3 regions of the Peribacillus sp. NPDC056705 genome follow, and region 3 is predicted to be linked to each of the others. Evidence: riboswitches for the same ligand, from Rfam matches in the RefSeq annotation. Region 3 holds a riboswitch; each other region holds the start of a gene.
What was found. Region 3 has a riboswitch for cobalamin ahead of ACFRAK_RS19970 ((2Fe-2S) ferredoxin domain-containing protein). Riboswitches for the same ligand answer to the same signal wherever they lie in the genome.
Positions count from the first base shown of each region.

Region 1: another riboswitch for cobalamin. It lies ahead of ACFRAK_RS00360 (ABC transporter substrate-binding protein); the one in region 3 lies ahead of ACFRAK_RS19970 ((2Fe-2S) ferredoxin domain-containing protein).
Region 2: another riboswitch for cobalamin. It lies ahead of metE (5-methyltetrahydropteroyltriglutamate--homocysteine S-methyltransferase); the one in region 3 lies ahead of ACFRAK_RS19970 ((2Fe-2S) ferredoxin domain-containing protein).

Region 1 covers NZ_JBHTYI010000001.1:75,057-85,435, forward strand. The annotation lists gene ACFRAK_RS00335 (DNA topoisomerase III) at 1-1,725, shown strand, start outside; gene ACFRAK_RS00340 (hypothetical protein) at 1,871-2,035, opposite strand; gene ACFRAK_RS00345 (acyltransferase family protein) at 2,648-4,636, shown strand; tRNA gene ACFRAK_RS00350 (tRNA-Arg) at 4,834-4,907, opposite strand; gene ACFRAK_RS00355 (polysaccharide deacetylase family protein) at 5,136-5,990, shown strand; cobalamin riboswitch at 6,077-6,251, shown strand; gene ACFRAK_RS00360 (ABC transporter substrate-binding protein) at 6,433-7,398, shown strand; gene ACFRAK_RS00365 (FecCD family ABC transporter permease) at 7,361-8,416, shown strand; gene ACFRAK_RS00370 (heme ABC transporter ATP-binding protein) at 8,423-9,895, shown strand; gene cbiB (adenosylcobinamide-phosphate synthase CbiB) at 9,892-10,379, shown strand, end outside.
Region 2 covers NZ_JBHTYI010000049.1:359-10,737, forward strand. The annotation lists gene ACFRAK_RS26150 (nucleotidyltransferase-like protein) at 1-800, opposite strand, end outside; gene ACFRAK_RS26155 (YgzB family protein) at 977-1,330, shown strand; gene perR (peroxide-responsive transcriptional repressor PerR) at 1,431-1,874, opposite strand; gene ACFRAK_RS26165 (D-2-hydroxyacid dehydrogenase) at 2,031-2,975, opposite strand; gene ACFRAK_RS26170 (aminopeptidase) at 3,126-4,235, opposite strand; gene bcp (thioredoxin-dependent thiol peroxidase) at 4,247-4,717, opposite strand; gene ACFRAK_RS26180 (ion channel) at 4,780-5,199, opposite strand; cobalamin riboswitch at 5,440-5,632, shown strand; gene metE (5-methyltetrahydropteroyltriglutamate--homocysteine S-methyltransferase) at 5,777-8,083, shown strand; gene ACFRAK_RS26190 (acyl-CoA thioesterase) at 8,083-8,556, shown strand; gene ACFRAK_RS26195 (ABC transporter permease) at 8,598-9,383, opposite strand; gene ACFRAK_RS26200 (ABC transporter permease) at 9,388-10,179, opposite strand; gene ACFRAK_RS26205 (ABC transporter ATP-binding protein) at 10,228-10,379, opposite strand, start outside.
Region 3 covers NZ_JBHTYI010000021.1:6,979-17,357, forward strand. The annotation lists gene ACFRAK_RS19960 (energy-coupling factor ABC transporter substrate-binding protein) at 1-200, opposite strand, end outside; gene ACFRAK_RS19965 (energy-coupling factor ABC transporter permease) at 202-945, opposite strand; cobalamin riboswitch at 1,119-1,312, opposite strand; cobalamin riboswitch at 1,514-1,704, shown strand; gene ACFRAK_RS19970 ((2Fe-2S) ferredoxin domain-containing protein) at 1,855-2,223, shown strand; gene cobJ (precorrin-3B C(17)-methyltransferase) at 2,238-3,875, shown strand; gene ACFRAK_RS19980 (sirohydrochlorin chelatase) at 3,894-4,784, shown strand; gene cobK (precorrin-6A reductase) at 4,781-5,551, shown strand; gene ACFRAK_RS19990 (precorrin-8X methylmutase) at 5,564-6,211, shown strand; gene ACFRAK_RS19995 (cobalt-precorrin-5B (C(1))-methyltransferase) at 6,216-7,328, shown strand; gene cbiE (precorrin-6y C5,15-methyltransferase (decarboxylating) subunit CbiE) at 7,312-8,526, shown strand; gene cobI (precorrin-2 C(20)-methyltransferase) at 8,519-9,226, shown strand; gene cobM (precorrin-4 C(11)-methyltransferase) at 9,223-9,999, shown strand; gene ACFRAK_RS20015 (cobalt-precorrin 5A hydrolase) at 9,996-10,379, shown strand, end outside.

The DNA of each region.
Region 1 (10,379 bases), on a different contig from region 3:
TTTGCCTCTGCTGTAGCAAGGGCGGAAGCGGACTGGATCGTTGGGATGAACGCCACGCGTGCCCTGACGACCAAGCACAATGCCCAGTTATCCTGCGGGAGGGTCCAAACGCCGACACTTGCGATGATCGCAAAAAAAGAAGAGGAAATAAAACAATTCCAGCCTAGGAAATATTATGGCGTAACCGCAATGGCAGAAGCTAATTTGCGCCTGGTTTGGCAAGATGCCCATTCAAAAGATATCCGTACATTCGATAAAAACAAGGCAGAAAAGGTTCTTGCAGCCGTGAAGGGGAAAAGTGCAGAAGTCGTTGAAGTTAACAAGTCCCATAAGAAAAGTTTTGCCCCTTCTTTATATGATTTAACTGAACTTCAACGGGACGCCAATAAGAAATTCGGCTATTCGGCGAAAGAGACGCTATCGATCATGCAGCGCTTATATGAAAGCCATAAAGTCCTGACTTATCCAAGGACGGATTCACGCTTTTTATCAACGGATTTGGTTGATACGCTAAAAGAAAGATTACAGGCTGTAAGCATTAAGCCATATGCCCAGTATGCATCGAGGATCCTGCGCAGCCCGATTAAGGTCAATAAATCGTTCGTGGATGATAGCAAGGTTTCCGATCACCATGCAATCATCCCTACTGAGCAAACACCGCTGCCGGGAAAACTGAGCGACAAAGAATCGAAAATCTATGATTTGGTCGTGAAAAGGTTCCTTGCTGTATTGATGCCGCCTTTTGAATATGAACAAACGACCATCACCGCAAAAATGGGGCAGGAGACGTTCATGGCAAAAGGGAAGGTCGTCCTGAAGTCAGGTTGGAAGGAAGTTTATGATCACCAATTCGATGAGGAAGAAGCTAAAGATGGCCTTGCAGAGCAACTGCTTCCGAACGTTCAAAAAAGTGACAATTTAACCATTTCGACCGTGAAACAAACAGAGGGTGAAACGAAACCGCCGGAACCATTCAATGAAGGGTCGCTTCTTTCGGCAATGGAGAATCCTGCTCGTTTCATGGCAGGGGAAAGCAAAGAGCTCATCAAGACCTTGGGTGAAACTGGCGGGATCGGAACTGTTGCAACGCGTGCTGACGTTATTGAAAAGCTGTTCAATAGTTTCCTGATTGAGAAGAGGGGAAAGGGCCTTCATGTTACCTCGAAAGGAAAACAACTTCTTCAATTGGCACCTGAAGATCTGCGATCTCCAGCTTTGACAGCTCAATGGGAGCAGAAGCTAACCGCGATTGCAAAAGGGAAGCTGCCAAAACAGGCTTTCATCGGCGATATGCGCGCCTACGCCAAAAATATCGTCCATGAAATCAAAAATAGTGACCAAAAGTTCAAGCATGATAACGTGTCAGGAACGAAATGTCCTGATTGCGGCAAGCTGATGCTTGAAGTGAATAGTAAAAAGGGAAAAATGCTTGTCTGCCAAGATCGAGAATGTGGCCACAAAAAAGGTGTTTCACGTGTAACAAATGCCAGATGCCCACAATGTCACAAAAAGATGGAAATGCGCGGTCAAGGAGAAGCACAGACATTCACTTGTAAGTGCGGTTTTCACGAAAAACTTTCTTCTTACAATAAACGAAGAGGGCAAAATAAAAATCAAAAAGTATCCAAAAATGAAGTCTCCAATTATATGAAAAAGCAAAATAAAGAAGAGCCGATCAATACTGCCTTGGCGGATGCCTTAGCAAAACTGAAATTCGATAAATAAAAGAAAAGAGACCTTCACCTTTAGCTCCGTGGTGAAAGGGCTCTTTTTTATGGGGTTATTTGAAATGGCAAAATCCTTATAAATGAAAATGACGGCAGAAAGGGATGGAGCGAGTGCTCCATCCCTTTCCATATATCTGCTTCTGTTAAACTTCATTCAGTACGGTGCCATGTAATTCATATTCAAGTGTTTTGTCAGTGTGTGTGTGTTTATCCGAATCTACTCGTGTGAGTGTACTGAATGGTTTCTGATCACCCGGACTGAAAATTGCTTCATCATTCTCTGGATTCCATAGGCTGTAAATACTCATGATCGTATCCTCCTCCTTTGGATGAGAAGACTAGTAATTCCCATACTGATTATCATCTAACGCTTCCATTGACTCTTACGCTGATCACCGGGACTAAACACCGCTGCGTCATTCTCTTTGTTCCATTGGCTTCTGATTGTACTCATCATGCACATCATCTCCTTTGGTGAGAATGTCTTACAGTATTTTTATACCCGGATGGGACAGGTTAAAACATATATTTTTAAAAAAACATGATTTTATCGAGAAATCCATGTAATAAAACAAACCTCCTTTTACAATCAAACAGTGTGAATTGTATTGTTCGTTTTTTTTGCGAGGATTTTCTTGAATTTGACAGTTTAATAAACCCGGTCTGTTGGAGCATGCCCACGTTTTCGTTGGTCCATGGTGGACTGACCTTTTTTATAAAGTAACGTTCTATTTCAATGAATGGAAAAGCGAGGGGGCTTCGTATCCAGGTAACATACATTTTCTGTAAGTGTCCTGGTTGATAAGTTGGAAGAAGCTCCGAACTTTAAAGAACCTTTTCTACTATATTGACAAATCATTATTGTAAAGTGATATAATTTTAAATTGTATGCATGACGAAAAAGTAGGAGATAGAATCAAATGAAACAACCATTAATTAATATTGAGAGTAAATTCAGACCCGAGATCGAAGGGTTACGCGTTGTTGCGGCACTGCTGGTAGCGGTATATCATATATGGTTAAATCGTGTTTCCGGCGGGGTTGATGTATTCTTTGTAATTTCAGGTTTTCTTATTACCACTTCAATCGTTTCCACAATTAATCGAACAGGGGAATATCGTTTTCTGCCATATGTCACAAAGTTAATGAAAAGATTACTTCCTTCTGTATTTTTTATTCTTGCAATTGTTCTCGTTTTAAGTTGGTTTTTATTACCTAAATCAATTTTAGATAAAACTATACATGAAGTATTTGCCTCCATGTTTTTCTACCAAAACTGGCAGTTGGCATTTTCGAGCACGGATTATTTAGATTCCAGCCAAATGAAAACGCCTGTTGAACACTTTTGGGCTTTGTCCATACAAGGACAATTTTATATCATCTGGTTTTTGGTATTCACTTTAATTTTATTTTTAATAAAAAAATATAAATTAACTAAAGTTAAAACATTAATCAATACTATTTTAGTCATATTATTTGTTTCTTCTTTTATATATTCCATATATTTAACCTCTGTCAATCAGCCATGGGCTTATTTCATTACGATGACACGTGTGTGGGAATTTGCTTTAGGCAGTTTGCTCTGTATCAATTTATCATTAATCAAGGTAAATAAATATATTGCTACAGTGATAGGCTGGCTCGGATTAATCGGATTAATTTTAACTGGAATAGTCTTCAATGTATCTGAAATGTTTCCAGGGTATATTGCCTTATGGCCAATGACCTGCGCATTATTCATTGTTTTGTCTGGTACACGCGATACGAAATATGGTGTCAAACGCTTTTTAGGTTCCCCGGTAATGGTGAAGCTAGGTGGAATAGCCTTTGGAATCTATTTGTGGCATTGGGTATTATTGGAGTTCTACCGTTATAATGTCCAGGAAACTCCAGGGTTCATCGTTGGAACTCTTATTATCATTTCATCAATTGCCCTTTCGTTTTTAATGACTCGATTTATAGAAGAACCAATCCGAAGCTCAAAGGACAATAAATTCTCATTCAAGAGAATCGGGTTAATGGGCAGTGTGAATGTACTCTTGATTGCATCTCTTTTAATTGGAGTATATATAGATAAAAATAGGTTGGAAAATAATATAAACGATAAAAATTATCCAGGAGCGTTAGCTGTAAAAAACCCTGACGATATACCTGATCAAGAACCAATTCCGTCATATTCTAAAGTCTTTGATGATTTACCAAAAGCGCATTTGGACGGCAGTAACCAAGGGTTAAAGGAAAGTGACTTGAAAATTGGGGAATATGGCAAAACTGAAAATTACGATGCTACAATTGCCCTGATCGGCAGTTCCCATTCAGAGCATTGGTTAGGTGCCATTTTAGAAGCAACAAAAGATGATAATTATCGTGTATTGAATATAACTCGTTCAGGTACACGTTTTTCAACAGGTTATGCGGATGATGATTTGAAAGGTATCTGGGTCAATAATGTTCTCGATTATCTAAAGGATGCAGATGTAGATCTTGTCATTTCTCACGCCACAGCTTCTGATTCGCCTAATAATAAAATACAACAACAAATGGTCGATCAGCTGCAGTATGTTAAAGATGAATATGGTATTGAAGTGTTAGCGATTCGTGATGATCCAAGATATAGTTTTAACGTACTGGAATCATTAGAAACAGATGGACTAGAAGAAACTACAAAAAAAATGAATTCAGCAGATAATCAGAAAGACGAAAGCTTTTGGAGACAATTTGAAAAAGAGAATAAATCCTTGCATAAAATTGACTTAACAGATTACTTCAAGGTAAACGGTAAATTCCAGCCCATTATAGGTAATGTTATAATTTACCGTGACAATAGGCATTTAACGAATACTTATTCTGAAAGTTTCGGACCTGTTTTTGAAGAAAAAATCAATGAGATAGGTTTAATTGAAAAGTAAGTATAGCTAATTGGAATTTATTTGAAGTCTAAATATAATAAAAATCTGAGTTCTGTGTTTTACAGGGCTTGGATTTTTTTATATCTATAGGGATTGATGAAGTAGTGGTTAACTTTGTCTGACCTCCACATAAATTACAGAAAAAACCCTGCTATAACACGGAGAATCCGCATTATAACAGGGCTTATAAACTTTAGCGTCCCAGATAGGAATCGAACCTACGACCTACAGCTTAGGAGGCTGTCGCTCTATCCTGCTGAGCTACTGGGACATATATTTAAGTCGACGACTTATTTATTATATTTCTTATAGGCAAACTTTTCAAGCTTATAGCACATACTTATGAAAAAAATCTTCATAAATGCTCAGCAGGGCACTATGCTCTTTTGTTTTCCTATTAATTCTTTAAATGGAATACTTTATTATCGAATAGTATTCTGATACTATTATACTAGAAAAAATTAGGGGAATGATAGTGAAAAGATATAGAGTTTTATGGATGGTGGCATTGGTGGGAATTTTAATTTTACCTGGATGTTCACAAGGGATTGTAGAGGGTATAGGCATAAAAACGGCTGCACCGATTGCGGAAGATGACATTGAAGTGGTCGAAGCGGCCGAGAATGAGACTGAGACTGGTCAGGATTTGGATGGCCAGATCGATACGGGAGACTGGATAATGGCCAAGTCCGCGGTCAGGCTTCCAATCTTGATGTATCACAGCATTTCTGAAGGGAATGGACTTCGGGTTCCAATTGAGGAATTCCGAGCACAGATGGCTTGGCTTCGGGAGAATGGTTACTATACATTATCGCCTGAAGAAGCATACCTCGTTTTAACCGAGAATCGGATGCCAAGTGAGAAGTGTGTCTGGCTTACTTTTGATGATGGCTATACAGATAACTACACGGAGGCTTTTCCGATATTAAAAGAAAATGATATGAAAGCAACTGTCTTCATGATCGGTAAGTCCATTGATAAAGGTCATCACCTGACTGAAGATCAAATGTTGGTGATGAGCAGGAATGGGATTTCGATCGAAAGCCATACGATCAACCATTTGGAGCTGAACCGCATGACGGCAGTACAGCAAGAAGCTGAAATGGTCCAGTCAAAGGATCTGTTCGATCGTATCCTCAAACAGGACACGACAGTGCTTTCCTATCCTGTTGGCCGGTATAATGAAGAGAGTCTAGCGCTGTCAGAAGAAGCGGGATACAAGATGGCAGTCACCACCGAACCTGGGGGAGCTTCAAGGGACCAAGGGATGCATGCCCTGCATCGAGTTCGGATTTCACCCGGATTATCAGTCGGTGGGTTCGCGTCGCTGATAGAAAATGCTTCTAATCATTGAAGATGGACGGGTCATTTCGAACTTGTTCAGAAAAATCATATAATAATCGATTCTTACATGGTGTATAATGAAGGCAGTGAAAATTATATACATATGAACGATTTGGTGTCTTAATGACTTAAAAGGGAAGTTGGTGAAATGCCAACGCGGTCCCGCCACTGTATATGGGAGCTGACGGCTGTGTACCACTGTATGAGATATGGGAAGGTGCCGTTGACGATGACCATGAGCCAGGAGACCTGCCAGAATTCGTACACCTGTAACCTACGCGGATGGGAAGGTGTGTGGCAGACCCTAAGAAAGAGTCCGTAATGATATTGTTGCCATGCAAGCACCTTCCGTTTAACGGGAGGTGCTTTTTGTTTTGGGGGCATCTTCCAACAATGCGTTTTCTTAATTACAGGTGGGAAGAAATTAAATGAAAAGATTGTGGGGAATGAAAATGAAGAAAATTTTTGGTCTGATACTGTTGATGTTGCTTACTGCAGGATTGATGGTTGGCTGCAGTGACGCTGCTGATGAAGGAAAAGAAAAGCAGCAAACGAATCATGCTCAACACGAAGCTTTTCCGATTACGATTAAAGATGCAACTGGGGAAAAAGTGACGATAGAACAAAAACCGAAGAAAATTGTTTCGTTGATACCAAGTAATACGGAAGTGGTCTTTGCACTTGGATTGGGAAAAAAGGTCGTTGGTGTTTCCGACAATGATAATTACCCGGAAGAAACGAAAGAAATTGAAAAAGTTGGCGGAATGGAAATGAACACGGAGCTGATTGTCTCCATGAAGCCTGATCTTGTTCTTGCGCATGCATCAAGTGCCCATAATTCGAATGAGGGTTTACAGCAGCTTAAGGATGCTGGAATAGATGTCCTTGTAGTGAATGATGCACAAAGCTTTGACCAAGTCTATAAGTCTATTGAAATGATTGGACAGGCAACGGGTGAACAGGATAAGGCAAAAGAAATCGTTACGGATATGAAAACGAAGCTCAAGGATATCCAGGAAAAGGCCAAATCCGTAAAGGAAGAGGATAGGAAGACCGTTTTAGTGGAAGTTTCGCCTTCACCGGAAATATACACACCTGGAAAAAATACTTTCATGAATGAGATGCTTAACATTATTTCAGCGGATAATGCTGCTGCAGAATTGGACGGATGGGCAAAAATTGATGAAGAGTCGATGATTGCTGCAAATCCGGATGTCATCATTACAACGTATGGTTATTATACGAAAGATCCAGTTAGTGAAGTGACGGGCCGAAAGGGATGGCAAGACGTAAATGCCGTTAAGAATGGCCAAGTCTTTGATGTCCATTCAGACTTGGTGACCCGTTCCGGTCCACGTTTAATAGAGGGAGTAGAGGAACTTGCCAAATCAGTCTATCCGAACCAATTTGACAACTAAATGGGCGTTTGCTTATTTGATTGCGTTGTTCATTTTGTTATTCGCGATGACGATAGGCATTTCCTTTGGTTCGGTGCCAGTACCGATTCCCGTACTTATACAAATAATCGGCAAGGAGATTTTCCATTTGCCGATTTCTGCTGATCCGGATGTGATGCTTACGAATATCGTGATGAACATCCGCCTGCCGCGTGTATTGCTTGCGGGTTTGGTCGGGGCATCACTTGCGATTGCGGGTGCGGCTTTTCAGGGACTGCTCCGGAACCCGCTCGCTGATCCTTACACATTGGGTATTTCATCAGGAGCATCGGTAGGCGCCGTATTGACAATATTCTTGAATATTTCACTGCCGTTCATCGGTTTATATACTCTTCCGGCATTGAGTATCTTATGCTCAGTGCTCACGATGCTTTGCGTACTTACTTTCGCAAAAAAAATGGATCGATCGATGAAAGTGGAAACGATCATTTTAACGGGAATCATTTTCAGCTCATTTTTAAGTGCCTTCATTTCATTGATGATTGCGCTGACGGGTGATGAATTAAGACAAATCATCGGCTGGCTGATGGGAAGCGTTTCAATGCGAGGTTGGAATTACATTGCAATCATTTTGCCCTTTTTTATCATTGGATCATTGATTTTGATCATGAATACTAGTGAATTGAATGCGATGACTTTCGGGGAAGACCGGGCAAAGCACTTAGGTGTGAATGTTAAGCGGCGGAAAATGTGGATCTTGATAGCCGGTTCGACATTGACAGGGGCAGCCGTTGCCGTTTCAGGGGCGATTGGCTTTGTAGGATTGGTCATTCCTCATTTTGTCCGAAAGATTTGGGGGCCTGACCATAAACATCTGCTTCCTTTGTCATTGTTGGTAGGAAGCGGATTCTTAATATTGGCGGATTTTGTGGCACGAACGATCATTGCCCCATCGGAACTGCCGATCGGGGTGATCACCTCACTTATCGGGGCGCCTGCATTTGCGCTGATTTTATTAAAGAGACGGAGAGAAGGGTAAAAACGGATGCTTGAAGTAAGAGGGTTAACAGGTGGATATCATAACAAAGCTGTTTTGGACTCTGTCTCTTTTGATGTACATAAAGGGGAATTATTCGGGATTCTTGGTCCAAATGGCAGCGGAAAAACGACGCTTTTAAGCATGCTTAGCGGGGTGCTCGATTATAAAGGCGGAAGCGTACGGATTAGAGGTAGGGATTTGAAGGATTATTCGTCAAAACAACTTGCACAGGTCATTGCTGTGCTCCCCCAACATTCCTCATTAGCTTTCTCCTATACAGTAAAAGAGACGGTCTCACTTGGTCGATATGCCCATCAATCAGGTTGGTTCCACAGTTGGTCCGCAGAAGATGAATCGATTGTCCAACGAGTTATGGAACAAACGGGAGTAGCTGATTTTCAGGATCTTCATTTTGAACGATTATCAGGAGGGGAGAGACAAAGGGTTTTGCTGGCACAGGCACTTGCCCAAGAGCCAGAAATCCTTTTTTTGGATGAACCTACGAACCACTTGGATCTTTCCTATCAAAAAGATCTTCTGGATCTAATGAGGAAAATGGCAAAAGAGCAGAACTTGACCGTTATTTCAATTTTTCATGATTTGAATTTGGCTGGATTGTATTGTGATCGGCTTATGTTGCTTGAGAAAGGGCAGATTCAGGTTGTTGATGTGCCGAACGAAGTGCTCCAACAGGAACGGATTCAGGATGTATATCATACGACGATCGAAAAACATCCACATCCCGCCCTTCCGAAACCGCAGATGTTCATCGTTCCGGAAAGGCATGGCCATGATACTATCCCATTGGAAATCGATGGTTCCTATTTGACAGTCGGTCCTGAGATGATTCAATTGGATTCACCGATTCCACTTAGAACGATGTCTTCTGGAGTGACTGGTTCAGGGACGGGCTGGCATAAATATTTTGTGAATAGGCACGTCCATCATGGCTATGATTGCGAGGATCATCATGTTGAAATGGCCGACTATTTAAAGACTCATGGTTTTGAACCTCAGGAAACGGTAGGGATGATGACCGCCGTCTTTCTCGACACGGTTGCTTTCAAGCTATTAAGAGCTGAAGATTTCTCGGTTTTCATTATCGTGACGGCTGGTGTAGGAAATGCTATCGACGCTTCTTTAGCAGACCGGCATTCTTGGAGTTCCGCTCCAGGAACGATAAATACTTGGATATTCGTAAATGGGCATTTGGCAGAAGAGGCTTTCATCCACAGCATAGTTACTGCGACCGAGGCAAAAGTAAAAGCGCTTCATGATTTGCATGTCATGGATAAGGTGACAAATACATGTGCAACAGGAACATCGACAGACAGCATTTTGATTGCGGCAACTCAAAGAGGGGCAAAGCTTCAATATGCGGGCACCATCACTCCGTTAGGGAAGCTGATCAGCCGCGGTGTTTATGATTGTACAGTGGAAGCATTAAAGAATACTCGGAAACGGATTGAGGATTTATGATTTATCATCATCTTTTTGCAGTTACGCTGGCATTTTTCCTTGATCTATTAATTGGTGATCCGCCAAATTGGCCGCATCCAGTCAAATGGATAGGAACGATGATAAGCAAGTTGGACCTGGCATTCAATAGAGGGGCATATAAGAAACGGAATGGATTCTTCATGTTGTTCACCGTCGTATCGGCGGTGATATTGATTACTGGTCTTACCGTCTATTTGGCTTATCGGATCCACCCGCTTGCAGGCATCCTTTGGGAAGCTGTTGTCATTTCCACTACGATAGCTCAGAAGGGCTTGAAGCAAGCTGGAATGGATGTTTGCAATCCGCTTAATGAACGGGATTTTCCTGAAGCAAGGCTAAAGCTTTCCTATATCGTTGGCCGTGATACTGCTGATCTTGATGAATCCGAAATAGTCAGGGGCACCGTGGAAACCGTAGCGGAAAATACCAGTGATGGGATTACGGCACCGATGTTCTGGGCAGC
Region 2 (10,379 bases), on a different contig from region 3:
ACCTTCTTCTCTATCAAATATTCCAATAAAACACCTAGGTCCACTGAATAAAACTTCACTTCAGGATGCTCCATTAGCTCCGCAATCGTCCACGGGTCTTCTTTCGTCCCCATTATTTCAACCAAATGCTGTGAACCCGCATTCGTCCGAGAATAAATAAGAAACTCACTCGCAAGGAATAGAAGCTCCAATCTTTTTTCGAGAGTTTCCTCACTGCTGATCAATTCTTTATACAACTTGAAGATTTCAGGTTCCATATGCTTCACTTGGTTCCAGACCGTAACCTCCGGATAAAAGCCTTGTTCAATTATTTCCAAACGGGCCAAGTGATGCAGGGAATGAACGATATGGTTGTATGCCTCAAGATGATGGCCTTTTTCAAAGAAGCTTTTCCCATCCATGTACCTGCGAATTAACTTTGCAAATTCCATCCCCATCTTTAACTTCCTTCCATAGAAGGGGAACTCACGGATTTCGGTTTTCAAACGGTCCAAATATTCATTCCGGTCAAAAAGGACCTTCCCGTTATATATCCAGTCAATCACTTTTCGGTTCGTGCCTAATAGAAGCCATTCTTTTAACTGGTCTTCCTTTACGATATGCAAGGCTGCCTTTTTATCCTGATAAGTGTAATGTTTTAAAAACACGGCCTCTTCGGCTTCGTCTGCAATTACAAAAAGGATGTAGTCAAATGTATCGGTGATTGCGCTATTATCATCTCTTTTTTCTATTAACAAGATTCCAAGTGTAGATTTTAAACTTGCTCGCTCTTGATAAATCGGGCGAAGGATATCTTCCATCATAAATTCCTCCAAAACCTTTTTTTTTTAGATTTTCGACAAAACTCTTCAAATTCCTGCTTATTTCCCTTACCCCAAACTATTTCAATCCAAAAGTAGTATGTATCCTTTATTTCTTTTTTGTTCCATCCATTGTTTATGTTATAGTTAAAGTTATATTTTAGGAGGGACAATCCATGGCTAAATATTCTAGCAAAATCAATAAAATACGTACTTTTGCTTTGAGTTTGATTTTCATTGGCTTTATCGTAATGTACCTTGGACTTTTCTTCAAAACGAATCCTGTTGTCATGACGATTTTCATGGGGCTGGGCCTTTTATTCATCATCGCAAGCACAGGGGTTTATTTTTGGATTGGAATGCTTTCTACAAAATCGATCCAGGTTGTCTGCCCTAACTGCAGCAAACCCACAAAAATACTAGGGCGTGTAGATATTTGCATGCATTGTGAAGAACCATTGACACTTGACAAAAAGTTGGAAGGCGAAGAATTCAACGAAAAATATAACCGAAAAAGTCTGCATGACTAGAGGAATTCCGCTAGCTGAATTCCCTTTCAAGAAGTCTTTAACAATTGTATCATTTCTTGATAACATGAAAAAAAGTTCCAACCAAGTGGAGGAACTTTTTTTAATGCGATTCTTTTTTCGCACAATCCGTACAGTCGCCGTAGATCTCCATCCGATGGTGACTAACATTGAAACCGGTGACTTGTGCAGCGAAATGCTCGACTTCATCCAATGCAGGATAATCGAAATCTACAATTTTCCCGCAAGTTTGGCAAATTACATGATAATGATTCGTCGTCACAAAATCAAACCTTGCTGAAGAATCACCATACGTAAGTTCTTTTACCAAACCAACCTCACGGAACACACGCAGATTGTTATAAACCGTTGCCACGCTCATATTCGGAAACTTGCCTTCCAGCGCTTTATATATATCATCAGCGGTGGGGTGGGACATGGAGTTTATCAAATACTCAAGTATCGCATGGCGTTGAGGAGTTATTCTTACACCGGTATCTTTTAAGGAATCCAACGCTTCTTTTAACTGAACTTCAGACACCGTCATCCACCTCTTTTTCTCATTAAGTATGAATTCTTAAATTATAATATTTATAAATAGTGTACCTTTTATGCGTTGAATTTGTCAATAATTCAATGGCTTAACCATTCTTTTTTAGTTTATTCATGAACACAATGAATCTATACCATTACTGCTTTGAGTTTAGTATCCCCTAGATAAGTCGATTACGTTGGTGAAGTCATTTCCAGCTTTCAGGTATTCACGCATGTTTTTTTCGAAAATGGCAAAGGTTCTTGGTAGATATTCTCCGCTTTTACTTGATAGATGCGGTGTGACTGTGACATTCTCCATCCTCCAAAACGGATGCCCTTTTCCCAAAGGCTCCGGGTCAAATACATCCAAGATGGCATGAGAGAACTCCCCGGCGTCCAGGGCTTCGATCATCACTTCATCGTTAATCAGGTCTCCGCGGCCAATATTCACGAAAACTGCAGATTCTTTCATTGCTTTAAAGTGCTCTTTTTCCAGAAGGCCCTTCGTTTCATCCGTACTTGGCAGGACGGATACGATATAATCGGCTCCCGGTATGGCTTCCAATAAATTATCCAGAGTATAAAGGTGATCGATGGATTCCACTGGCTTCCCGCTCCGGTTCACTCCCATCGTCGTCATCCCAAAGGCTTTCCCAAGACGAGCCACCTCCCCTCCAATTGCACCGGCACCAATAACGAGCATAGTCTTGCCATTCAATTCCCCTACTTCAATCTTTCTATCCCACAATTCTTCCTTTTCATTCTTGATAAGCATTTTCAATTTCTTTTCATATTGCAAAAGCATCCCTATCGTATACTCGGCCATCGGGATTTTATGAATGCCTCTTGCGTTTGTCACCAGAATGCCACGTTCCTCAATGGCTTTAAATGGCATTAATTCCATCCCTGCACTCATGACCATGATCCATTTCAAGTTCGCCGCTTTCCCAATGATTTCTTCAGTTAAGTCTTCACCATATGTAATTAGGATTTCCGCTTCACGAAGCGGCCCATCCGTCCATCCTTTTTGATAAATGAAGTTCAAATCTGGAAAAGCTTCCATCATCTTCGTTTGGATGCCTTCATTCGGAATGACAGTCGAAAGTATTAACATGTTTATCTCTCCCTTTTAATTAACATAAAAAAAAACACGGGCTCTATGTGTCCCGCGCAACTTTCTCTGAGGAGGTATTCCCTTAATAAAGCATATTCAGGTGTCCCCTTTTTGAGTTGGACAAAAGCCTTACCCTTATTAAAAAAGGCTTTATTTTAAACAATTTGGGTTTAATGCATGTAATTCCGGCAAAATGAAATCGCCATCCCTTCTGATCGGAACGTCGTCAAAATAGATGTCACCGCCCCCATATTCCGGACGCTGGATCAAGACCATATCCCAATGTATCGATGAACGATTTCCATTATCCGCTTCTTCATAGGAGAGCCCAATAGCCAAGTGCAGACTCCCGCTTATTTTCTCATCGAACAATATATCGTCCATAGGTTCCAATATATATGGATTGATTCCAATTGCGAACTCCCCTATAAACCGGGACCCTTCATCAATATTCAGAATTTGGTTCATTTCTGAGTCACGATTGGAAGTTGCTTTAATGATTTTTCCCTTTTCAAAGTTTAATTCTATGTCACTAAAGGTGATTCCTTCATAGGTTGTGGGTGTGTTAAAGGATATCCTTCCATTGAGACTATCTTTTATGGGTGCCGTAAACACTTCCCCATCCGGTAAATTCTTTTTTCCGGCACATATGATGGCCGGCATACCTTTAATGGAAAAGGTCAAATCTGTTCCTGGTGAAACGATCCTGACTTTGTCAGTCCGTTCCATCAATTGTTTTAATGGTTTCAAGGCCGCCTCCATTTTCCCGTAATCCATGGTGCAGACGTTCAACAGAAAGTTTTGGTACGTGTTGAAGGGCATGCCGGCTTTTTGCGCTGATGCGTTGGTGGGATAATTAAGTAAGACCCAACGTCGGTTGTTTACATAGAAAAGAGTGGGGGAATTCATAGCCTCCCCCTGAAGACGGTGCCTCTCGATGGGAACATCAGTCATTTCCACTTCGTTTTCTTCCCCAGTGATGATGATGACTGCATCGATATCTGTATATTTCTTCAGAGCCCATTGCGAAGATGTGTCAAGTTGTTCCTTCACATTCCCTTGTAACAGGTGGCGGCTTATCTCATCGTCTTCGAGTTCTACATATGGATAAGCACCCACTCTGTAAATTTCATCAATCAGCTCTTTCAATAATGGTTTCGTGTTAATATGCCCCCGTATGAGGATTCTCTCTTTTGGCTGTATTTGTATCGAATGATGAATCAGCCTGGCTGCAAGCTTCGTTATTCGCTCATCCTTCATCTGCCTGTCCCTTATTTTTCGAGGTCACGAAGAGTTTCAAGAGCTTCTTCGACGTGGCCTTTGACTTTTACTTTACGCCATTCTTTGACTATCTTACCAGCCTTATCTATCAGGAAAGTTGAACGTTCAATGCCCATATACTCCTTGCCAAAGTTCTTTTTCAATTGCCAAACATCAAATGATTCAGCCGCTTCATGATTTTCGTCAGCCAGCAGCAGAAAAGGCAATCCATGCTTTTCGATGAACTTTTCATGACGTGCCGCTGGATCTGGGCTGATACCAATGATGACCGCGTCCAATTCCTCGAATTGCTCATTATGGTCCCGGAAATCACAGGCCTCCGTCGTGCAACCTGGCGTCATGTCTTTTGGATAAAAATATAAAACAATGTTTTTCCCCTTAAAATCCGATAGGGAAACCATTTCACCATTGTTTGCAGGGAGTTTGAAATCAGGTGCTTTTGCTCCAATTTTAACAGTCATATTGAACCCTCCATTTCCTTCATTATGGTAAGAGTACCCAATAATCGAAAGAAACACAACTTTCATTTATTCCTCCTATCATTCTGTTCCAGATCGATAACTGTCCGAATCACGAACGCTGCCGGTAGTGTATACCCGATGAAAGCCTGAATGGTAGCTATCATCCTGCCCATGCCAATCGGGGCTATATCTCCATACCCTACAGAAAACATCGTCATCGCACTAAAGTAAAAGGAAGTCTTCAACTGTTCATAGAAAGTGCCATCCAGCCGATTGCCCATATCAAGAATCACCGAATGATTCTGAAGCTCGTATAATAAATAAATCAGTGCGAACCCAACCAATATCGTCGCATATAAATTGCCAAGCCACAGCATATCCTCCAGAGAAAACTTCTTTCCTCCCGACTCAACAAGAAATAACGTACGAATGCTCATCACCATGCAAAAAATGATTCCTGCAATCAAGATGTAGAAAGTCATCCCCAACGCCCCATTTCAATACGCCACTCCCTCTATACATACTCCCTGTCCAAACAATATATTCTTTTTTAGGAACAGACCTTATCCTCATCACCCACACACTCAAAAAAACGGATTCTTTTCCCGAATCTCATGTTGACCCTTTTGGTCGGATATGTTAAGATTGTCTAAATTTTTATAATAGTTTTTATTTTAAAAATTTTAGACTTGCAAACAGTTTATAAAGGCAGGTTTTGTAAAATTTCATATGTGGAAATAGGTTCCTAATTATTAATTAGGATTAAAAGGGAAGTCCGGTGTAATTCCGGCACGGTCCCGCCACTGTAATGGGAGTGTTAGCGCCATCCAATATGCCACTGATCAACGGATCGGGAAGGCCCGCCGCTAATGATAATCCCTAAGTCAGGAGACCTGCCTATTTCAACAACACTGTTTTAACCTACGGGAGATAGGGAGGTGTTAGGGACCTTATAATTGTAAGGGGCATTCTGAATGCCTCTTATTTTAAGCATTTCTAACTTTCTCTTTTGACGGTTAGGGATGCTTTTTTTATTGTTCAATAATATGAATTGGGAGGATGGGAATTTTGAAAAGCAGTAGTTTGGGTTACCCTCGAATCGGGGAAGATCGTGAATGGAAACGTACATTGGAAGCTTACTGGTCAGGTAAAATCGATGAAGCGGAATTTACGGCACAACTAAAAGCAATCCGTTTAGGCAACTTACAAAAACAGAAGCAACGGGGCATTGATATCATTCCTGTCAACGACTTCACTTTCTATGATCAAATGCTCGACATGTCCGTCATGTTCGGTCTTGTTCCTGAACGTTATTCAGCCTATGAAGGCGGTAGAGTTCCTCTTTCCGTATATTATTCAATGGCTCGCGGAAACAATGATGAAGTTGCTTCCGAAATGACGAAATGGTTCAATACGAACTATCACTATATTGTCCCTGAATTAAAACTGCCACAGCTGACTTTAACAGAAAATAAACCACTTGCAGCATACCGGGAAGCCAAGGAAAATCTAGGGATTGAAACGAAGCCCGTATTGATCGGACCTTATACCTTCATCTCCCTTTCCAAAGGCTTCAATAAACAAGAGATCCCTGGCATCATCCTGAGCTTGCTTCCCCTATACACGCAAATCCTGCGGGAGTTGGAGCAAGAAGGAGTGAAATGGGTACAAATGGATGAACCTGCTCTTGTTTCATCCATTTCCAAAGATGATATGCAAACTGTTACTTACCTCTATGAAAAGCTGAATGAAGCAGCACCGAACCTGAACATCATGCTACAAACATACTTTGATGCCGTGGAACACTACCAAGAAGTCATCGAATTAAAAGTCCAAGGAATCGGTCTTGATTTTGTACATGATAAAGGGAGGAATCTAAGTAATCTTGAAGCATTCGGCTTCCCTAAGGACAAAGTACTTGCTGCAGGTGTGATTGACGGAAAAAACATTTGGCTATCTGATTTATCGAAAAAAATTCAATTGATCGAGACTCTTAAGAAAAAGGTAGCCGAAGACCAAATCTGGCTTCAGCCCTCTTGTTCCCTGCTTCATGTCCCAGTGACCGTTCGTAATGAATCCGCCCTTTCAAAAGAAGTGAAACAGGCCCTTGCTTTCGCTGACGAGAAACTTGAGGAAATCACACTCTTGGTCAAAGGGAATAATCAAGGCTTTGAAGCAATCGCCGAAAAAGTCGATGCCAATAAAATTACGGTTCAAACGTTAGCAAGTTCAAATGCACGGAATCATGGGGCTGTACGATCGAAAGTCGAAAAGGTTAAAACCAGGACTGCCGGCCGTCAAATTCCATTTAAAGAGCGTTACCAAAAACAACAGGAATTTTTCAAATTGCCTTTCCTTCCTTCGACTACGATCGGTAGCTTTCCGCAGACACTTGAAGTTAAACAAGCACGCGGGAAATTCAAAAAAGGAGATTGGACCGCTCAGCAATATGAAACATTCGTTAACGAAGAAATCGGCAAATGGATCGAAATCCAAGAAGAAATCGGTTTGGATGTTCTCGTTCACGGGGAATTCGAACGGACGGATATGGTTGAATACTTCGGCCATAAGTTGGGCGGATTCATCTTTCTGGAAAAGGGTTGGGTCCAATCCTATGGATCCCGCTGCGTAAAACCACCAGTCATCTATGGCGACATCCATTTCATCGAACCGATGACAGTCAAGGAAAGTGTTTACGCACAATCACTGACGAAGAAGACGGTAAAAGGAATGCTTACAGGTCCTGTTACGATTTTGAATTGGTCATTTGTCCGTGATGATATTTCCAGGGAGAATGTTTGTTATCAGCTGGCGCTCGCTTTGGAAAAGGAAGTCATTGCATTGGAATCTGCTGGAGTTAAAATGATTCAGGTTGATGAGCCTGCACTTAGAGAAGGTCTGCCATTGAAAAAAAGCGATCGCGACGAGTATTTGAACTGGGCTGTAAATTCATTCTTGATATCCACATCAAGCGTGGAGGAAACAACCCAAATCCATACGCATATGTGCTATTGCGACTTCAACAGTTTCATGGATGTCATCTCCTCCCTCGATGCCGATGTAATTTCCATCGAAACATCTCGTAGTCATGGGGAGCTTGCTTCCGCATTCGAGGAAAAAACATATGAAAAAGGCATTGGCCTGGGTGTGTATGATATTCACAGCCCGCGTGTGCCGGCAGTGGAAGAAATGGTCGATATGATTGAACGGGGCATCAAGGTATTGGATAAAGACCAGTTTTGGATCAATCCCGACTGCGGCCTGAAAACAAGGGGTATCCCGGAAACCGTCGCTTCCCTGAAAAACATGGTCGAAGCAGCAAGAATCGTCCGTGAAAACCTTTTGGCCAAACCAACAGGCCTATGATGGAAAAGAATGTGGCCCATCCAACACAGCAATCACGGACTTTTTTAACCGACCTTGTTTTTCCACCGGATACAAATCATCACAATACCATCTTTGGCGGAAAAGTAATGGCCTATGTTGATAAAATAGCCTGCATTTCAGCTATGCGCCATTGTCGAAAACCCGTTGTGACTGCTTCAAGCGACTCTTTTGATTTTTTGGCCCCCATCAAGACAGGGGATGCGATCAACCTTGAAGCTTATGTCACCTGTGCTCATCGCACATCAATGGAGGTATTCGTGAAAGTGGAGCGTGAGAACCTATTAACAGGTGAAAAACAGCTTACAGCACGCGCTTTTTTAACGATGCTGGCCATTGATGAAGACGGTAAGCCGACAAAAGTACCTCAGGTCATTCCGGAAACGGAAGAGGAAAAGCAGCAATATGTTGAAGCACAAGCAAGATATATTGAAAGAAAGAAAAAAAGGAACTAAACAAAAACCCCTTCAACATGAATGCTGTTGAAGGGGTTTTTTTAGTTCCCTGCCCCGCGGTACCTCTTCACTCCCTGATTCCATATGAAAACGGATATCACGAAAAAGGCGACCCCGATTACAGGTGTGGCAAATGCATATGCATACCACTCTTCTTTTCTTAGGAAATAAGATGCCGGATAGACACCAACAAACGCGAATGGCAGCACCCACGTAAGGACAAAACGGATGACCTTATTATAAATATCAACTGGATAGCGCCCGTAGTTCCCGATATTGTACATCATTGGCATGATGGATGTTTTCGCATCCGACCAGAACCCGATACTAGCTATCGCAACGAATATGGCTGCATAAGCAAGGGCCCCTCCTATTGCAAAAATGATGAAAAGAATCGGGTCATACCACGCAAGCTGAAGATCCAATGAAATCCCCGAATAGAATATAATGATCAAACCGGTCACAACACCAAATAACGCTTCTAGCTCGATTCTTTCTAAAATGACTTGAAAGAGGCTATGTATCGGCCTTGTTAATATCCGATCCATTTCACCTTTGACGATATAGCGGTCATTAAAATCCCAGATGTTGAAAAAGGCAGAAAAAAGGGCAAACGGGATGAGGAAGAATCCATAAATGAATATGATTTCTTCACGGCTCCAGCCGTTTAAAAATTGGGTATGCCCAAAAACGACTAAGATAAATACCAGATTCACGACCTGATTCAGCAGGTCAGATAGGATTTCCATGAAGAAATCGGCTCTATATTGCAATCTGGTTTTCATATATTGACTCACATATTGAAAAAACATCGATACATAAAACATCCCGTCAACCTCCTTGAATAATCAGCTGTTTTTTTGCGACTATCCATAAAAGCTGAATCGGTATTATGAGAATGATGCACCAAATTAATTGTTGTAAAAGCGCCATGGCAATTTCGCCTGAACTGTACCCGTTCGTAAAAATCATGCTTGGTACATAGCTGATCCCTTGAAAGGGTAGATATTTCATCACTTCCTGCGCCCATACCGGATAGAAACTGATGGGCAGCAGCAGACCGGAAAATAAATCAATGATAACCCTTTTAGCCCGGATCAATCCGGCATTATTATATAAGAAAAAGGTAGTGATTCCCGTCAATAAGTTAATTTGTGTATTGATGATGAAACTGAACAGCAAGGAAATGCCGAACATCCCCCATGTAGCCGGCTCGTGCGGCAATTCGATAGGAAAAATGAAAGCTACCAGCAGCATTCCTGGAATCGAGAAGAAGAAGAAACGGAATATCCCTTCCCCAAGTCCTTGCATCGTTTTCATGCCTAAATAGTTATACGGCCGGATCATTTCAATGGCTACCTTGCCGTCTTTAATTTCAGTGGCGATTTCGCGGTCAATATTATTGAAATAAAAAGCGCGCGCCATCCATGCAACCGCGACATAGGTTGTCATCTGCATACTTGATAGTCCTTCGATGGAGCTTTTCTCTCCATATATCGCATTCCATAAGAAATAATAGGCACCGATATTGATGCTATAAATTAAAATGCCGGTATAATAATCCGTTCGATACGCAAGCATCATCAAAAAACGCATGCGGATCATTGCAAGATACTTTCCCATGGCCCTCCCCCTTCTTGATAGACACGTTGTTTCTTAATGATAAGAGAGTCAGACAGTGCCTTCTTCGTAAATGTTGCGAACAATCTCTTCAATGGACGTTTCATGGATTTTGATGTCCTTTATTTTAAAATGAGATACAACAGCCGAAACAAGCTGTGAAATATGATCATTTTCTTCTTTCAATAAGGCAATGTATGTTT
Region 3 (10,379 bases):
AGCGCAAATAATAAACTTTCGGTTTCCGCACCTGGCGGCTCCCAAATACTGTTGAACCATGGCTTGTATTCCGGCTGGATTTTAGTGATGGCTTCTTCAGCTTCTCCATCGGCACCGCCAAATTCCGTTCCTTGTTGCGTGATTAACGGTATGGTAGCAAGAACGACCACCAGGAAAAGCAGCAGTAAACTTTTTTTCATGTTAACGGGCCTCCTTAGATAAAACTCGCAGCAACTTCAATTCGCCTAGATTGTATTTTTTTAAGAAATTCATCACGACGACTGTCAGTAGCCCCTCACTGATTGCCAAGGGAATTTGGGTCAGGGCAAAAATCCCTGCAAATTTACTGAAAGAGGCCATGAATCCTCCTACCTCGGATGGAAAAGCAAGAGCAAGTTGAATGGAAGTTACTACATAGGTTCCCAAATCTCCAAAAGCAGCAGCCAAGAACACGGCAAGTGAAAAGGACCAACCCAATTTAGTTGCGCCCTTGAAGACGAAGTAAGCAATGAGCGGTCCGCAAACGGCCATGGAAAATGCATTGGCCCCTAATGTCGTCAATCCTCCGTGAGCCAGTAAAACGGCTTGAAATAATAGAACGATGGAGCCAACGACACTCATGGCCAATGGACCGAATAAAATGGAGCCCAAACCAACTCCGGTAGGGTGTGAAGAACTTCCCGTAACAGAAGGAATCTTTAGGGCGGATAAAATGAATACAAATGCACCCGATAGGCCAAGCATCATTTTTGTTTCTGGGTTTTCCCTTACTTTGGTTCTAATGGACCGGTAACCTAGGATTAAAAATGGAAGCGTCACGGCCCACCAGAATATAGCCCATTCAATGGGTAAAAAGCCCTCCATGATATGCATGGCCATTGCCCGTTTTGGGACGAAAAGCAGTAAAATGACAAAATAAATGGTCTTCCAATTGGTTCTTTTCATTCTTTCTCCTTTCAAAACTTTTAATTTTTCTGAACAATCTTGAGAAGAAAGGCGGCCCAACATAAAAAGCACTTCTCTCAAAGGAAAGAAGTGCGTAATGAACAGGAATTTTGCAGCATAAACCAACCATGGGCCTTTCTGCCTGATCCGCACACCCATCCTCGTAGGTTGAAACAGTTTCACGCTTCATGGCAGGTCTCCTGGCTTTGGTTCATCATCCCATTACATCCTTCCCATCTCATTTGACAGTGGAATTGTTAAAGTAATAGGACTCCCCTTTACAGTGGCGGGACCGCTCCGGATTTTCACCGGCTTCCCTTTTAAGCTGAATTCCGAAAAATTCAACACCATAAAACTTATGTAATTATTTAGAAAATTCTCGTATAGTGTACCATAAAGAAATAATTCCAGCTATACTATCTTTTTTTTTTGACTAAGTTTGTTGCAAGGAAAGGCTTGTTGACAGGATATACACTATTAAACTTTTCTAAACAGTCGGAATAAACTATTGAATTTTGATAAAGTTGTTATATGATAGATAAAGTTAGTTAGAAATGTATAATAAAACCAAATATTTCATTTTAAAAGTGCCCTTGTGTGAATATGCAAGGGATAATAGGGAAATCGGTGAAAGTCCGATGCAGCCCCCGCTACTGTAAACGCTGATGAAATTGTCGATAGCCACTGGCATTGTTGCCGGGAAGGGACAAGGTAAAATGAAGCGTAAGCCAGGAAACCTGCTTTTAAAATTGCATGATACTTTTCGGAGGGAAAGGTAGAAGGACTATGACGATTTCGGGAGATTGGGCATTCTTGCCTGGGGCTCCTCATCCATATAGTTTTTTTAAACCTTGACTCTTATGTTAAGGTTTTTTATTTTGCCTTTTCCCTGAACGCAGGAGGAAGAAGATGACTACTTGGAACTTAATGGGTACAAATACACATCTGTTGATTTGTAATGGAAGCAGCTGTATGAAAAAGGGCGGGGAAGAAGTAACCCAGGCGATTCGCGATGAAATTACTTCCAAAGGACTGGACATGAAAATCCATACAACGAGGACACGGTGTAACGGAAGATGTAAGGATGCCTGCGTTGTGATTGCCTATCCTCAAGGAAACTGGTATCGAGTGGAGACGCCTGATTTCGGCCGCCAAATTGTCAGCCATATCGATGATGGGGAGTTTGTTCCACAAATGATCTACCAATTCAATGATGGGGAAATGGCACCCAATCCAAATTTTCCTGCTCATACGGGTATTTCAAAGAACAAAGCGTAAAAGGAGATGTCTTAATGAGTACAAACGGTAAATTATTCGTCGTGGGCTTTGGACCAGGGAATTTTGAACACATTACCAAACGTGCTGTCGAAGCCCTTCAAGAAAGTGACTACATCATTGGTTATAAAACTTATGTTGAACTCATTCAGGGACTGCTTACAGATCAAACGATTATTAGTACGGGGATGACTGAAGAGGTATCGCGTGCTCAGGAAGCAGTGAAACAAGCGGAGCTGGGTAAGAAAGTTGCGGTAATCTCCAGCGGGGATGCTGGGGTTTACGGGATGGCTGGGTTGGTTTATGAAGTATTGATTGAAAAAGGCTGGAAAGAAGAAACTGGAGTGGGTATTGAAGTCATTCCTGGCATTTCTGCAATCAACTCTTGTGCATCTTTACTTGGGGCACCAGTCATGCACGATTCGTGTACAATCAGCCTCAGTGATCATCTAACTCCTTGGGAACTGATCGCTAAAAGGGTTGAAGCAGCTGCAATGGCAGACTTTGTCATTGCCCTGTATAATCCGCGCAGCGGCAGGCGGACGAGGCAAATTGTTGAAACACAGAAGATTCTCCTTCGCTACCGTTCACCCGATACACCTGTCGGGTTGGTGAAAAGTGCCTATCGCGATAGGCAAGATATTGTCATAACCAATTTAAAAGAGATGTTGAACCACGATATTGGAATGTTGACCACTGTCATTATTGGTAATTCCTCCACCTTTTTATATGATGACAAAATCATTACACCAAGAGGCTATCAGAGGAAATATACTTTGAATTCGGAAAAGCAACCATTGAAGCCGCATCAGCGTCTGCAAAAAGAAGCGGAACCGTGGGCATTAGATCAAGAAGCCTTCACCGAATCCTCTGGAGGAGTTGGATTACTTACAAAAGCACCTGAAAAGAAGCCAGCTTCCTTTGAAATGGCAATGGAAGCACTGTCAAGAGTCAAAGGTCAAACCGTTCAGCAATCCATTGAGCCGATTGTTCAGCAAAAAATGGAGTCGGTATTCGAACTTGCCGTTAGTCCAGGTGTGGCGAATAAACAATTCACTCCCAAACAAATGATGACACTTGCGGAAGTTGTCGGGGAAAAGGGCACGATGGAATACACGCCAAATCATAAAATCGTATTAAAGATACCGACAATGGATCCGGAAGTCATTACGGGGAAATTGCAGTCAGCAAACTTTCTATTATCACCGATTGGAGATGTACTGACATTAAAAGCATGTGATTTCTGTGATGGCGAAAAAACCGAATCCATTCCTTATGCGGATGAAATACATCGGGTGCTTGGCGGAATGAAAATGCCAAAGGAACTAAACATCGGTTTTAATGGGTGTGGGATGGCTTGTTATAGTGCTGTGATGGATGATATCGGGATTGTCTTCCGAAAAGGGAAGTTTGACTTATTTCTTGGAGCTAAACCGGTTGGAAGAACAGCCCATCCAGGTCAGCCTGTTGCAGAAGGCATTGAACCGGAACAGCTTGTTGAACTGATTACGGACATTGTCGCGGAGTATAAGCAAAATGCCCATCCAAATGAGCGGCTTTTTAAATACTTCAAACGTTCGAAAAAGATACAGAATTTTTCTTATCAGGACATCGCTCCCAAAATAAACATAGAGCCTGCGCCTTGTGAAGACTAATCAAGAGGGGGAAAGTAAATGAAAGCAGTTTTGTTCGTAGGACACGGAAGCCGTTTGGCTTCGGGAAACGAAGAAGTCCTTCAATTTATTGAAAATATGGTTCCGGCATTGGATGGGCGCTTCCTTGTTGAAACGTGCTTCTTGGAATTTGCGGCACCGAATATATCCAAAGGCATTGATAATTGTGTAAAACGAGGGGCTTCTGAAGTTATCGTCATACCAATCATTTTGTTGCATGCAGGACATTCGAAATTACATATCCCAGCTGAAATAGAGGATGGGAAAACAAAGTATCCAGAAGTGAAATTCACATATGGCCAAACGATCGGGGTCCACCATGATATATTGACAATCCTGACAGACCGTCTTGAGGAAGCGGGATTCGATACAGCTTCTGAACAGGCAGAGACAGCAATATTGCTGATTGGCCGAGGTGGCAGTGATCCTGATGCAAATAGTGATATATATAAAATTTCACGATTATTATGGGAAAAATTGAACGTAAAATGGGTCGAAGCAGCTTTCATGGGTGTAACGGACCCGCACGTTGACGAAGGTATTGAACGATGCATCCGCTTAGGGGCAAAAAAAGTAGTGATGCTGCCATATTTCCTGTTCACAGGTGTGTTGATGGAAAGAATGGAGGATATGCTGAAAGGCTATCAAGAGCAATATCAAGATCAAGAATTCATTTTGGCTAAGTATTTTGGATATCATCCAACATTACAGAACATTCTGCAAGAACGTGTAATTGAAGCTAGTGAGGGCAGATCAAGCGGGGCACGTGATTTGGAAAACTATCGTAAACATGTCGAGAAATATGGACATGCCCACCATCATCACCATCATGACCACGATCACGACCATCATCACGATCACGTTGGGCAAGTGGTGGGGACGTCAAAATGATTTTGTTTTTGGCGGGTACAAGTGATGCAAGGGAATTAGCGATTGAGATGCAGCAGGTGGGATTCAAGGTTTTGGCAACTGTTGTAACCGGGTCGGCAGCTAAAAGTTTGCAAGATGCAGGCATAACCACCCGGATTGGCCGATTAACTGCAGAGGATATGACATCTTTAATCTCGGAAAAAGGTCTCCAGGCAGTAGTTGATGCAAGTCACCCATTTGCCGAAGAAGCATCCAAGAACGCCCTTAACGGAGCAAAGGCAGCAAATGTCCCTTATATTCGTTATGAGCGTGAAAGTCAACGGTTTCAGAATGATAAATTGATAGTTGTCCGTGATTATGAGGAAGCTGCTAAGCTTGCTGCTGTGAGACGGGGAGTCATCATGCTTACGACAGGAAGTAAAACCCTGGCGGTGTTCGCAAAAGAATTGGTAGGGCTAGAGAATACAAGAGTCATAGCGAGAATGCTGCCACGCATGGATAATATGGAAAAATGTGCTCAGCTGGGCATTGAGCAAAAAAATATCGTTGCGATTCAAGGGCCATTTTCCAAAGAATTAAATAAAGCTCTATATGAACAGTATGGGGTCACATTGATGATTACGAAAGAAAGTGGCAAGGTCGGTGCGGTTGATGAGAAATTGGAAGCAGCGTTGGAATGTGGAATAGAGACGATCATGATATCGCGACCGGATGTTGACTATCAAAATGTTCATTCCAGTTTTGATCATGTCATCGCCGAGTTGAATAAACAACTAAATGAAAAATAGGAGGAATGCAAGATGGATTTTAAAACGGATTTTAAACCACTAACGGTAGACCCAGACAAAATATATGATTATAGCTTCTCAATCATTGCTGAAGAAATGGGCAATCATGATTTTTCTGAAGATGAATGGAAGATCGTCCGCCGGGTCATTCATGCTTCAGCGGATTTTGAATTGGGAAGAAGTGTCATCATCCATCCAAATGCCATTCAAGCTGGTGTGGAAGCCATTCGCAAAGGTAGACATGTCATTGCGGATGTGCAAATGATCGAGAGCGGTACAGGCAAAAAAAGATTTCAAAAACACGGCGGGGACGTTCATTGCTATATTTCAGATCCGGATGTGATGGTCGAAGCAAAACGTTTGAATACGACAAGGGCGATCATTTCGATGCAAAAAGCCGTTAAGGAAAATGAAGGGGGCATTTATGCCATTGGCAATGCACCTACAGCTTTACTTGAGCTCATTCGCCTTATTAAAGAAGGGATTGCAAAACCGGACTTAATCATTGGAATGCCTGTTGGGTTTGTTTCTGCAGCGGAATCTAAAGAGGAACTCGCTAAGATCACGGAGGTTCCATTCATTACGAATATTGGCCGAAAAGGTGGAAGTACTGTCACTGTTGCTGCATTGAACGCGATTTCCCTTTTAGCTGATAGTTAAAATCATGGAAAAGAAAGTAAAAAAAGACCCCTCACAAATGCGTCATGGGTATACGACAGGGGCATGTTCGACTGCCGTGACTAAAGCGGCATTGACTGCATTGATCACGGGGGATGCACTTGAGGAAGCGACGATTTCCTTGCCCATCGGGCGAGATGCCACTTTCACTATTGAGAAATATGCTATTTCGGAAAATGCGGTTAGTGCTGAAACGATCAAAGATGCCGGAGATGATCCCGATGCTACCCATCTGGCACATATTATCTCTACGGTCAGCTGGTCGGAGGCACCTGGGATTATCCTGGATGGAGGGATAGGTGTGGGGCGTGTGACCAAACCCGGGCTTCCTGTCCCTGTAGGAGAAGCGGCCATTAATCCTGTACCGCGCAAAATGATTTTAACCACTGTGGAACAAACATTGGAAGAATTTAAGATCAATAGAGGAGTGAAAGTCGTCATCTCCGTGCCAGCAGGTGAAGAAATAGCGAAAAAAACATTAAATGGCCGCTTGGGGATTGTGGGGGGCATTTCCATTTTAGGAACAAGGGGCACTGTCGTCCCTTTTTCCAGTTCAGCCTATATGGCAAGCATCGTCCAGGCTATAAGTGTCGCCAAAGCGAGTGGCTGTGAGCATCTTGTCTTAACTACTGGCGGGCGCAGTGAAAAGTATGCGATGGGCCTTATCCAGGATTTGCCTGAGGAAGCCTTTATTGAAATGGGTGACTTTGTGGGCTTCTCACTTAAGCAATGTAAGAGACAGGGAATTAAAAAGGTATCATTGGTCGGCATGATGGGGAAATTCTCCAAAGTGGCCCAAGGTGTGATGATGGTGCATTCAAAAAGTGCCCCGGTCGACTTCGGTTTTCTATCGGAAATAGCCCAAAGCGTCGGAGCTGAAGATGATCTTGTTCTTGAAATCAAGAATGCAAACACGGCGTCCCAAGTCGGGGACATGATGTCAGCGATAAATAATGTTGATTTTTTTAATAAACTATGTGAATCCTGCTGTCACTCTGCCATAAAGCAAGTGAAGGGCGGAATTGAAATGGAAACGGCGATTTATTCGTTGAAGGGACAATTACTGGGAAGGGCTGTTGGAATTGAGTCAATCGATTAAATTAATCGGGATAGGGGATAACGGTCAGGAGAGCTTGCTGCCCCAATATGCCCAATGGATAGAAGAAAGTGAAGTGCTGGTCGGAGGTGAACGGGTCTTATCGTTTTTTCCGAACTATTCTGGCAAGAAGATTGTCATAAAGGGCGGTTTGAAAAAGGTGGTGGAACAACTGCGGGATGAAACTCATCCAACAGTTGTCTTAGCTTCCGGTGACCCATTGTTTTATGGGATGGGAGGCTATCTTTCAAGCAAAATCAACATAGAGGTTTACCCATATTTCAGTTCAATTCAGCTTGCTTTTGCAAAAATGGGTGAAAGCTGGCAAGATGCCTTCCTAGTCAGTGTTCATGGCCGCAGTATGAAAGGTCTGGCCCAAAGGATAGATGGGAAAGCGAAAGTAGCTTTGCTTACTGACATCGAAAATAGTCCCAATCAACTTGCTAAATATCTCATTTCATTCGGAATGACTGAATACCGGGCATTTGTGGCTGAAAATCTTCAAGGAGAAACCGAAGACTCTGGCTGGTATGAACTTGAAGAAATGGCGGAGCGGGAATTCTCGCCGTTGAATGTCGTCATTTTGAAAAGAAAATCAGAAGGTCCAAGCTGGTCCTTGGGGATAGAAGATGAAGAATTTTCGCAGCGGAAACCCGACAAAGGCCTCATAACCAAAAAGGAAATTCGGGTATTAAGCCTGCAAGCGTTGAAACTCAGGAAAAACAGCACCGTTTGGGATGTTGGGACGTGTACGGGCTCAATGGCAATTGAAGCGGCCAAGCTTGCATCCGAAGGCCAAATTTTCGCAATTGAAAAAAATGAGCCTGATTTAGAAAACTGTTATCAAAACCAGCGTAAATTCCGTACAGATATAACGGCCATTCATGGAAAAGCTCCGCAAGGACTGGAAACTTTTCCGGATCCTGATGCGATCTTCATTGGCGGGACCGGCGGCGAAATGGCAGATCTCATCCATACATGCTGCAAACGATTGAAAGAAGGCGGCAGAATCGTTCTGAATGCTGCGACGATTGAGAATCTTTACAGGGCTAATGAGGCATTTGCTGAAGCTGGTTTTCACACTTCCATCATGCATGCCCAAATCTCCAGAAGTAAGCCAATATTGGGAATGAACAGATTTGTTCCGCTTAATCCTGTGTATATCATTACTGCACAACGAAAGGAAGACATGAATGAGTAATCTTGGTACATTATTTGGCCTTGGCGTGGGCCCGGGCGATCCAGAGCTTATTACAGTAAAGGCATTTCGCGTGATTCAGGAATCTCCGGTCATTGCGTATCCAAAAAAAAGAAAAGGGAGTAAAAGCTACGCCCATCGCATTGTTGAAGTTTACATTCGTCCTGAAGAGAAGGATATGCTGGGGCTGGTTTTTCCGATGACGAAAGATCAAGCGATTTTGGATCGGGAATGGAAGGGAACGGTCGAAAAAGTTTGGCAAAAATTAAATGAAGGTAAAGATGTTGCTTTCGTTACGGAAGGCGATCCGCTTTTATATAGTACGTTCATACATATGATGAAATTGATGCAGGAGTTGCATCCCGAAGTCGAAATCAAGACAGTCCCGGGCATTTCTTCTTTTAATGGGTCAGCGTCAAGACTGGGCATCGCTTTGGCTGATGGTGATGACCATGTGGCGATAGTTCCTGCAAGGGATGACTATGAAGCGATGAAGAAGGCGATCGAAGATCATGATGCCGTGGTGTTCATAAAAGTGGCAAAGGTCATCGATTTAATGATTACCGTTTTAAAAGATTTGGACCTGCTTGAAAAGGCCTCGGTCGTAACCAAAGTCACTTCCGATGAAGAAGTGATTTGGAAAGTAAGTGAATTGGAAGGACTTGAACTAGAATACTTAACATTGATGGTGGTGAGAAAATGAAGATATATATTGTAGGTGCTGGCCCGGGTGACCCGGATTTGATAACTGTAAAAGGATTGAACATTCTCCAAACGGCTGATGTGATTTTATATACGGATTCATTAGTGAATGAAGAATTGATTGCTAAGGCAAAACCCGATGCCGAGGTGCTAAAAACGGCAGGTATGCATTTGGAGGAAATTGTTGGCATCATGGTTGAGCGTGTTAGAGAAGGAAAGATGGTTGCTAGAATCCATACAGGGGATCCTGCCATGTACGGTGCAATCATGGAACAAATTGTCCTTTTGAAGAAAGAGGGTATTGGTTATGAGGTGATCCCGGGCGTAAGTTCGGTTTTCGCCTCGGCAGCTGCAATAGGAGCAGAGCTGACTATCCCTGATTTAACTCAGACACTCATTTTGACGAGGGCTGAAGGACGTACGCCTGTTCCGGAATTTGAGAAGTTACGTGATTTGGCAAGTCACCACTGTACGATTGCCCTTTTCTTGAGTGCGACCTTGACTAAAAAAATCGTTAAAGAACTCCAGGAGGCCGGTTGGAAGGATGATACTCCGATAGCAGTCATTCAAAGGGCAACATGGCCGGACCAAAAAATCGTCCGTACCACGTTAGTGAACTTAGATGATGATATGCGTCGAAATGGTATCCGCAAGCATGCGATGATTTTGGCTGGATGGGCGTTGGACCCTGCCATCCATGATAAAGATGAATACCGATCCAAATTATATGATGCGAGTTTTACCCACGGTTTCAGAAAAGGTGTTAAGCCATGATCATTGAACTGAAAGAAGCGGAACTTGCTCCCATTAAACGGTCTCATACTTATGCAATCGTGGCGATTACAAAGCATGGTGTCGAGCTGGCACGAAAATTACATACCGTTTTTTCGAATTCCGATCTATATTACATGAGCAAGTTTGAAAAAGGGGACGAAGAGCATAAACAGGTCCAGCTTTTTTCGGGCAGTGTCCGTATGCTATTACCCGCTTTATTCAAGGAATATAAAGGAATCATATTAATTATTTCACTCGGTGCGGTAGTCAGAATGATTGCACCAATTTTGAAGGATAAGAAAACGGATCCGGGTGTCGTTGTCATTGACGATAAAGGGGAAAATGTCATCAGTGTACTGTCAGGGCATCTGGGAGGAGCG